4 regions of the Mesorhizobium sp. P2_C4 genome follow, and region 4 is predicted to be linked to each of the others. Evidence: predicted binding sites of a transcription regulator. Region 4 holds the regulator's gene; each other region holds the start of a gene.
The links. The regulator PhoB, encoded in region 4, activates phosphate uptake and scavenging genes when phosphate is short. The targets are predictions, from matches to a motif close to TGTCATNNANCTGTCAT.

Region 1 (2,198 bases), on a different contig from region 4:
ATTCCTTCACCTGCGCGCCGGTGATTTCGACGGCGCGCACGGTGTTCGGATATAGATAGAGATCGGCGACATTTTTGATCGCAATATCGCCGACCGGCACGTCGGTATAATAGTCGGCGCCGTTGCGCCCGCCCGCCTTGAAGGGAGCCGCCGCCGACAGCAGCGGCACGTCCTTCCACTGCGTATTCCTAAGGATATTCTTGAGATACCAGGTCTGCGCCTGGCTGACGATCTGCACCGACGGATCGTCAGCGACCAGCGCAAAATAGGAATAGAGCGGCGCAGAAGTCTTGCCGACGGGACGGCGCACATAGGCAAGCGTCGCCTCGTGGTCTTGCTTCAGCGCGTCGACGATGCGCTGATCGTCCTCGACCGTCGGCTTGTTCGCCTTGTCGACCCGCTCGTAAATCGGCCGCGCCTCCGAGGTCGCCGATACCACCTTCCATTTCGACCCATCGCGCTCCAGCATCAGGTCGATCAGGCCCATATGCGAACCCCAGAAGCCGCCCATGACGGCAGGCTTGCCTTGCAGCGTGCCCTTTTGCGTATCGACGGCCTCAAGCGACTGAAAGTCCTTCTTGCCGGGGAAGACCAGATGCTGGTGACCCGTAAAGACCGCGTCGATACCCTCGACTCCAGCGACGAAGAACGAGGCGTTCTCCATCATGTCGCCCTGCTTGATGTCGATGCCGGAATGCGAGAGCGCAATGACGATGTCGGCGCCCGCCTCCTTCATCTCAGGCACCCAGGCCTTGGCCGCCTCGACGATGTCGCGCGTCTTGACGTTGCCCTCCAGGTTCTTCAGGTCCCAGACCATGATTTGCGGCGGCACGAAGCCGATGATGCCTATCTTGATCGGCTGCTCGGCGCCCGACCCGTCCTTGATCTTCTTCTTCAGGATGACATACGGCTTGAGGTAAAGCTTGTCGTCGCGTGGGTTGGCGGCAAGCTCGGTGCCTCGGATCAAATTGGCGCAGACGAAGGGGAAATTGGCGCCGGCCAGCACTTTGTCCAGGAACGACAGGCCGTAGTTGAACTCATGGTTGCCGAGCGTCGAGCATTCGTAGCCGAGCAGGTTCATGCCCTTCATGATCGGATGCAGGTCGCCCTCTTTCAGCCCCTTCTCATAGGCGATGTAGTCGCCCATCGGATTGCCTTGCAGGAGGTCGCCATTGTCGATCAGCATCGCGTTGGTGGCTTCCTTGCGCACCGCTGCGATCAGCGACGCCGTCCGCGACAGCCCCATCGTGTCGTTTGGTTTGTCGGCGTAGTAATCGTAGGGCAGCACATTCACATGGATGTCGGTGGTTTCCATAATCCTGAGATGCGCCTGGTTGGCCTGCGCGCGAGCGGAGAACGGATGGAGCATGATCAGCGCGCCTGCCGCGGTGGCGCCGGCGAGAAAGCCACGGCGGGAGACGGGGTGGAGCAGTTGGGGCATTGTTTTTTCCTACTTCGACAAAGTGACAAGCCCAGACCCGAAGCAGAAACTTCGCGCCGAAATCCGGCCATGTCCACCGGGAAGTCAATCGATCAGGAAAAGGTGACGGGCGGATGAAACATCCTCACCGGAACGAAAAGTCAGCCCTTGTCGTCATCGCCTTGGGTGATCAGCCGCGCGCTGCGCTGACCCGTCAGGTAGATCCATAGCCAGCTTAGCGAGACCGCAAGCCGGTTGCGAAAGCCGATCAGGAAGTAGATGTGCGCAATTCCCCACAGCCACCAGGCGAGCCACCCGGTGAGCTTGATCCAGCCGAAATCGATGGCGGCGGCGCGCTTGCCGATCGTCGCCAGATCGCCGGCATGCCTGTAGTGGAAAGGACGCGCGGTCCTGTCACCGTTAAGCCGGGCCTTGACGGTAGCCGCAACATGTCGGCCCTCCTGCTTGGCGGAAGGCGCCACGCCGGGGACCGGCCGTCCGTCGGGCCGCAGCACAAGGGCGGCGTCGCCGATGACAAAAATCTCGGGGCTGCCGGGCACGCTGAGGTCAGGCTCGACGAGCACCCTGCCCGCCCGGTCTGCCTTCGCTCCAAGCCATTCGGCGGCGGGCGAAGCGGCAACGCCGGCTGCCCAGAGGATCGTTCGGGCCGCCAGTTGCTTGTCGCCAAACACAACACCTTCGGCGTCGCAGCGCGTCACGGCCCGGCCGAGCTCGATCGTCACGCCCAGCCGCTCGAGCGCCTCGCCAGCGTAAACGG
Region 2 (2,198 bases), on a different contig from region 4:
ACGCTGGTGCTGGTCAGCGTGGTCAAGGACGACATCACCTTTTCCGACCCTGAATTCCACAAGCGCGAGATGACGCTGATCGGCAGCCGCAATGCGCTGCGCGCCGACTTCGACCATGTCGCCGCCTCGATCCGAAACGGCGCGGTGCCGCTGGCCAAGCTCGTCACCCATCGCACCACGCTCAGCGATACGCCGCGCGACCTCGCCCGCTGGGCGCACGAGAAATCCGGCCTGATCAAGGCGGTGATCGAGGTCGGATAAAACGTCCGCTCCGACACGAAATTCGGCGGATCGTTGAGACTTCGGCAGATCGCATGCCTCGGCAATTTGCCGAAACGCCCATCGCTTCGTCATCCACGGGCGGAGCAAGGAGCGTAGCGACGCGGCGCAGACCCGAGGATCCATGCCGTGATTTCGAGGCGCTGCTTCGGTGCAGAATTCTGGTCCGCTGCGATCCTCGCCCGAGATCGCGGCATGGATCCTTGGGTCTCCGCGACGGAGCTCCGCTCCTGCTTCGCCCAAGGATGACGAAAGTTAGCTACAGCGCCGACAGCTTCAACTCCACCCGCTCGGCTGGAAAGCGAGACTCGGAAAACTGGATCGGCTGGCCGGCGGGCGTGACGTTGACGGCCACCGTGACCAGCACGATGGCGCCCGGCTGCAGGTCGAGATCGGCAAGATCGGCCGCATCGGCGTGGCGCGCCGACAGAACGGTCGATTGCCGGAGATAGTCGTCTATGCCGAAGCGGGCCAGCGACGCGGTGATCGAACCGGTCTGCGCCATCGCGGCATCGATGCCGGCGAAACGTCTGGCATCGAACCAGCCGGCGGCGCGCGACACAGGCCGTCCGTCAGCTTCGCCGCGTGTCTCCAGCCGGATCACCTCGGCGCCCTTGGCCAGCCCAAGCCCCTCGGCGACACGCTGGCTCGCCGGCTCGACCGATGAGGCGAGTAGCACGATATGCCGCTCCGATGCCTGTCCTTGCAGGCCTTCCGAAAAGCGTGTGCGCGCGCCGATCGGATAGGACAGCCGTTTGCGCGACAGCACGAAGGTGCCACGCCCTTGCTCGGCCCTGAGCACGCCGTCCTGCACCAGGGCGGCGATGGCGCTGCGCACCGTATGGCGGTTGACGCCATAGCGTTCGGCCAGCGCCACTTCCGGCGGCAGCGCGGCATTCTCGGCAAAATCGCCCAAGGCAATCGAATGCAGGATCTGGTCGGCGATCTGCCGCCACAACGAGACGCCGCTGCGTCGCTCGATGCTATCAGCCCTTTGCTGCCCGACCATTTCCGCCCCGATCCTTTGCCCCTGTCATCCACCCGTCATGGACACGCGCTAGATAATAGATATAATTTGTATAGATGTCTATATCACTAGACAAATATACACGAACAGGAGCAGCAGCCATGCGAGGACAGGAAGCGCGCGATCAAGCCGAGCGCAAGGCCGTCATGGCAACGCTGGCGCAGGCAAGCGGCGATGACATCGTCCGCCTCTGGAACGCTGCCGGCCTACCCTCGGAAGCCGAACTTCTGCGCGGCCCCGAAACCGGCCTGGTCACCGTGCGCGGCCGCATCGGCGGCGGCGGCGCCCCCTTCAATGTCGGTGAAGCCACGGTCACCCGCACCACGGTCCGGCTCGCATCCGGGCAGGTCGGCCATTGCTACGCGCTTGGCCGCGACAAGCAGAAGGCGAGGCTCGCAGCCATCGCCGATGCGCTCTGGCAGGATTCTGCCCACCGCGACGATGTTCAGGCCAAACTCATCGCCCCGTTGCAGGCGGCATTGGCCCAGGCGCGCGAAAAACGCCGCGCCGAGACGGCGGCAACCAAAGTGGATTTCTTCACCATGGTGCGCGGAGAAGATTGATGGACATCGCAACCCAATCGATCGATGGCGGCTTCGCCGATCCGGTGTTCAATGCCCAGACCGTGTTCCGCGCCGTGATGGACGCAATGGCGCGGCCGGGCACCGTGCAGGCCCTGCCGATCTTTGCCCGCCCGCCGGCGCCGTTGTCGGCCACCGCCGGCGCCATCGCGCTGGCGCTGTGCGACAACGACACGCCGCTCTGGCTCGACCCCACCTTGCAGGCCGCCGTGGCGGCCAAATCCTGGCTCGGTTTCCACTGCGGCGCGCCACTGGCCAACACGCCGGCCGACGCGCATTTCGCGTTGATGGCAGCACCTGCGGAGATGATG
Region 3 (2,198 bases), on a different contig from region 4:
CGCGCGCCATCATCGCCGCGATCATGCGCGGCGACAGGTACCAGCCTTTGGCCCAGGCCAGGGCGCATTCCGGAAGGTAGGCGAGTGAGAGTACAGCGACAGCAGTTGCCGGCAGGCTGAGGCCTGCACCCGCCGCCGCCAACAGCGCCAGCACCAGCGGCACCGCCGCGCCGGTCAGGATCTCGGGTGCGAAGAACAACGGGAAGGTGACGCGGCGCAGGCGCGCCCAACGCGCCTGGCGTGACCAGATTTCGTCGAATTTGCGCTGGCCAAGCGGCTGCTCGAAGGGCGAGGCGACAAGGTTGACGCGCAGCCCGAGCCCATTGACCAGCTTGGTAGCAGCGGCGTCCTCGGCGATCTCGGCGGCCAGCGCGCGGATGCCGCCATTGGCGTCGAGCATCGGCTTGTTCCACAGCATGCTCTTGCCCTGGGCAAAGCCGAGGCCAAGCGCGTCGCCGGTATATTGCCAGCGTGCCTGCAGCGTGTTGAGGAAAGCGCATTCGACCTCCGCCCAGAACCCGTCCGGACGCGAGCCGATCGGCGTCGAGCAGACAAGGCCGGTGCCGTCGCGCCATGCCGCCAGCAGATGCTGGACATAGTCTCGCGGCATCAGCACGTTGGAATCGGCAAGGATGACCCAGTGGTGGCGCGCCGCTTCCCAACCCTTGACGCAATTGTTGAGTTTTGGATTGGCGCTGATGCGGTCGTCGCCAAACAGCAAGCGGGCCGGTATCTCAGGAAACCGGGCGATCGCCCTGTTTATCAGCTTGACCACCGGATCGTCGGCGTGGGCGACGCAGAAAAGGAGCTCATAGCGCGGCCAGTCGAGCGAGAAGGCGCGTGCCAGGGTCTCCTCGGTAAACGGTTCGACGCCACGCGCCGGCACCACGATCGACACTTCCGGCGCCTTGCCGGCGGGCGGCGCGATGATGCGCGGCCGTCTCAGCTTGAATGAAGCAAGCAGGATGCCGGCGAGGTTTGAAAGAAGCAGGACTATCGAAAGCAGGGCAGCAGCTATGACTGTCAGTTCCATCGAGATCTGGTCACTCCGGGAAAAGCCGGCCGCGAATAGCCGTTTTGAACAGTTCGACAGAGCGCTTGAGTCGCCCGGCACGGTCCGGACACACCATCATTGTCATGTGTCACTTAAATGACATTGTTTGGCGGCACCTGCGCTTGAGGTCGTTGACCGGGCCGGGGAGAGCGCCGACAGTTCCGCTCACATCGCCTTGGAGTAGCCCATGTACCGCGCCGTAACGCGCAACATCGAAGTGCAGGTCAGGCCGTTCTATCTGGAGGATCGCTCAGATCCCTCGGAGAACCGCTATGTCTGGGGCTATCAGATAACCATCGACAACCAGTCGGACGATTTCGTGCAGCTTTTGTCGCGCTATTGGCACATCACCGACGGCACCGGCCGGGTCGAGGAAGTGCGCGGCGCCGGCGTCGTCGGCGACCAGCCCGAACTCAACCCCGGCGACAGCTATCAATACACGTCCGGCTGCCCGCTCTCGACGCCGTCCGGCATCATGGTCGGCCACTACACCATGCGCAACAAGCGGGGCGAGACATTCGACATCGCCATCCCGGCGTTTTCGCTGGATCTGCCGGGGACAAGGCGGACGGTGAATTAGCGTCTTTCTCCCCGTCTTTATACGGGGAGAAATGCCCGGCAGGGCAATGAGGGGCGGCGCCGACCTCCGGAGACTTCTTGTGGATATGACTGAGTGACGCGGAGACTATGCGCCAGCGTCGCGCTGCCCCTCATCCGCCCTTCGGGCACCTTCTCCCCGTAGAACGGGGAGAAGGAAGAGATCTTACTGCGCCGCTGCAAACTCCGCCGGGTCGAAGTCATACTGCTTCGAGCAGAACTCGCAGGCGACGTGGATGCCGCCATCCTCGGTCGAGTCCTTGATCTCCTGTGCGGAGAACCCTTCGAGGATGCCGCGGATCTTGTCGCGCGAGCATGAGCACTGGTCGGCGACCGGAACGCCGGCGAAGACGCGCACGCCGTGCTCGTGGAACAGCCGGTAGAGCAGCCGCTCGGCGCCGATCGTCGGGTCGATCAGTTCGGTCGGCTCGATGGTGCCGAGCAGCGCCACTAGTTCCTGCCAGGAATTGTCGGCCGGTTCATGCGTGATGTCGCGCGGGTCGCCGTCGCCGCCCGAAATGTCGGGCACGCGCATGCGCTCGGGCGA
Region 4 (2,198 bases):
GACGAAGAGCAATGCAATGCTAGATTGCATGCCACCATAGCCGTATCAAAGAACGTGGCAGGATGTTCAATCGCATGATGGCGGCATATCGGTTGGCTGCAGCAACCAGCCCCCTCCTCAAAAGCCGGACCAGATATCTGCCGGCGCTTTTCTCGATTTCCGTGTGGCTATTGCTTGGCAGCACCGCCGCCGCCCAACACCCTGGTCCAGGCTGCCCGGTTGGCCAATTGATAGATGCCAGAGAAGCATGGGGGAAATTCACCTCCAATGATGAGGCGACGGAATTTGCCAGACGTAAGTTCCTGGCCCTTGGCGCGGAAGAGTTCACAAAATGGCTATCGTGCCAGAGTTTTGATGTGCGCGTTAGTCCAGGCCGCGGAACGACCACGAATATTCAAGCAAGCTTTATGCCACTCAGGAAAGACGAAGGTCTTTGGGTGCCCAGTGGAGTTTACTACTGGCTTTTTCCTCCAGGCCGTCACTCCATAGAAGCGCATATCGAAAAGGGACGATTGATAGACATTTTTGCTATCGCCGAGAGCGAATAGAGAGAACAAACGATCCGACGATCCTCAAGTTGCACCTCTCAGTCACTCAGATATCGGTCGCATTTTTTGGTCATTCAACATCAAGCCGGACGAATGGGCTGACCACTTCAACGACACTGGATATGCTTCCGTCGAAACTGAAGGGCTTCAGTCTTCCCGAATAGCGTAACCAGCGCCGCGGATGGTGCGGATGACGTCGGGCATGCGGCCATTGTTGACCGCCTTGCGCAGCCGCCCGACATGCACGTCCACCGTACGTTCGTCGATGTAGATCGTCTCGCCCCAGACATTGTCGAGCAGCTGGCTGCGCGAGAACACCCGGCCGGGATGACGCATCATGAATTCGAGCAGCCGGAATTCGGTCGGCCCGAGCCGGATTTCGCTCTTCTTGCGATAGACGCGGTGCGATTCGCGATCGAGCACGATGTCGCCGACCTTGAGCACGCTGGACAGCACTTCCGGTTTGGCGCGGCGCAGCAGCGCCTTCACCCTGGCCATGAACTCTGGCGTCGAAAACGGCTTGACCAGATAATCGTCGGCGCCGGTCGACAGGCCGCGCACGCGGTCGCTCTCCTCGCCGCGCGCGGTCAGCATGATGATCGGCAGCCGCTCTGTTTCGGGCCGCATCCTGAGGCGCCGGCACAGCTCGATGCCGGAAACCGCCGGCACCATCCAGTCCAGCACCAGAAGATCGGGCACGTTTTCCTGCAGCCTAATCTCGGCCTCGTCGCCGCGCGTCACCACCTCGACCTGGTAACCTTCGGATTCGAGATTGTAGCGGAGGAGCACGCCTAGCGGCTCCTCGTCCTCCACCACCATGATGCGTGGCGCGATCATCGACTGGTCACCTTTGTCGTCATGCCGCCGGCGCGGACATCGCCGTCTCGTCCTGCTTTGGACGATTGGCGGGCAATTGCGAGCCGGTCAAAACATAGTACGCATTTTCGGCGATGTTGGTCACGTGGTCGCCGATGCGTTCGAGGTTCTTGGCGCAGAACAACAGATGCGTGCACGCGGTGATGTTGCGCGGGTCTTCCATCATGTAGGTCAACAGCTCGCGAAACACCGAGGTGTATTTGACGTCGATGCGCTCGTCGTCGTTTCTGAGCTTGGCGAGCGCTGCCGCATCGGCGGCGGCATATTCCTCGACCACCCCTTGCACCTGGATGAGCACCAGCTGAGCCATCGCATCGATGGAATGCGACAGGTCACGCGGCGTGACGCTGAGGCCGACGGTGCCGACGCGCTTGGCGATGTTCTTGGCGAGGTCGCCGATGCGCTCAAGGTCGCCGGCCATGCGGATCGAGCCGACCACTGCACGCAGATCGTTGGCCATCGGCTGGCGCTTGGCGATCAGCGTGATGGCGCGGTCGTCCAGCTCACGCTGGCGCGCATCCATGATGGCGTCGTCGGAGACGACGCGCTGTGCCAGGGCATTGTCCGAAGTGAGCAGCGCCTTGGTCGAGCCGCTGACCATCGAGCCGGCGAGATCGCCCATGTCGCGGATCAGCTTGCTGATCTGTCCCAGCTCTTCATCGAAAGATGCGACGGTATGTTCACCCATGATCCTAGTCCTCGTGCCTGAAACTTCGCTGTCGGAACCGCTCAGCCGAACCGGCCGGTGATATAGTCCTGGGTGCGCTTGTCGTC

Region 1: a site for PhoB is predicted at 1,544-1,560, ahead of AC1DX6_RS15185 (bifunctional 2',3'-cyclic-nucleotide 2'-phosphodiesterase/3'-nucleotidase). Genes of this name have one in related genera too.
Region 2: a site for PhoB is predicted at 1,311-1,327, ahead of phnF (phosphonate metabolism transcriptional regulator PhnF). Genes of this name have one in related genera too.
Region 3: a site for PhoB is predicted at 1,140-1,156, ahead of AC1DX6_RS05200 (ceramide glucosyltransferase). Genes of this name have one in related genera too.

What each region holds. Positions count from the first base shown of each region.
Region 1 covers NZ_JBFUDT010000003.1:534,618-536,815, reverse strand. The annotation lists gene AC1DX6_RS15185 (bifunctional 2',3'-cyclic-nucleotide 2'-phosphodiesterase/3'-nucleotidase) at 1-1,441, opposite strand, end outside; gene AC1DX6_RS15180 (NAD(P)/FAD-dependent oxidoreductase) at 1,582-2,198, opposite strand, start outside.
Region 2 covers NZ_JBFUDT010000009.1:91,057-93,254, reverse strand. The annotation lists gene AC1DX6_RS26700 (zinc-binding alcohol dehydrogenase family protein) at 1-261, shown strand, start outside; gene phnF (phosphonate metabolism transcriptional regulator PhnF) at 539-1,288, opposite strand; gene phnG (phosphonate C-P lyase system protein PhnG) at 1,408-1,869, shown strand; gene phnH (phosphonate C-P lyase system protein PhnH) at 1,869-2,198, shown strand, end outside.
Region 3 covers NZ_JBFUDT010000001.1:1,091,067-1,093,264, reverse strand. The annotation lists gene AC1DX6_RS05200 (ceramide glucosyltransferase) at 1-1,033, opposite strand, end outside; gene apaG (Co2+/Mg2+ efflux protein ApaG) at 1,242-1,634, shown strand; gene AC1DX6_RS05190 (Hsp33 family molecular chaperone) at 1,818-2,198, opposite strand, start outside.
Region 4 covers NZ_JBFUDT010000007.1:115,234-117,431, reverse strand. The annotation lists gene AC1DX6_RS24115 (hypothetical protein) at 75-548, shown strand; gene phoB (phosphate regulon transcriptional regulator PhoB) at 696-1,385, opposite strand; gene phoU (phosphate signaling complex protein PhoU) at 1,405-2,112, opposite strand; gene pstB (phosphate ABC transporter ATP-binding protein PstB) at 2,154-2,198, opposite strand, start outside.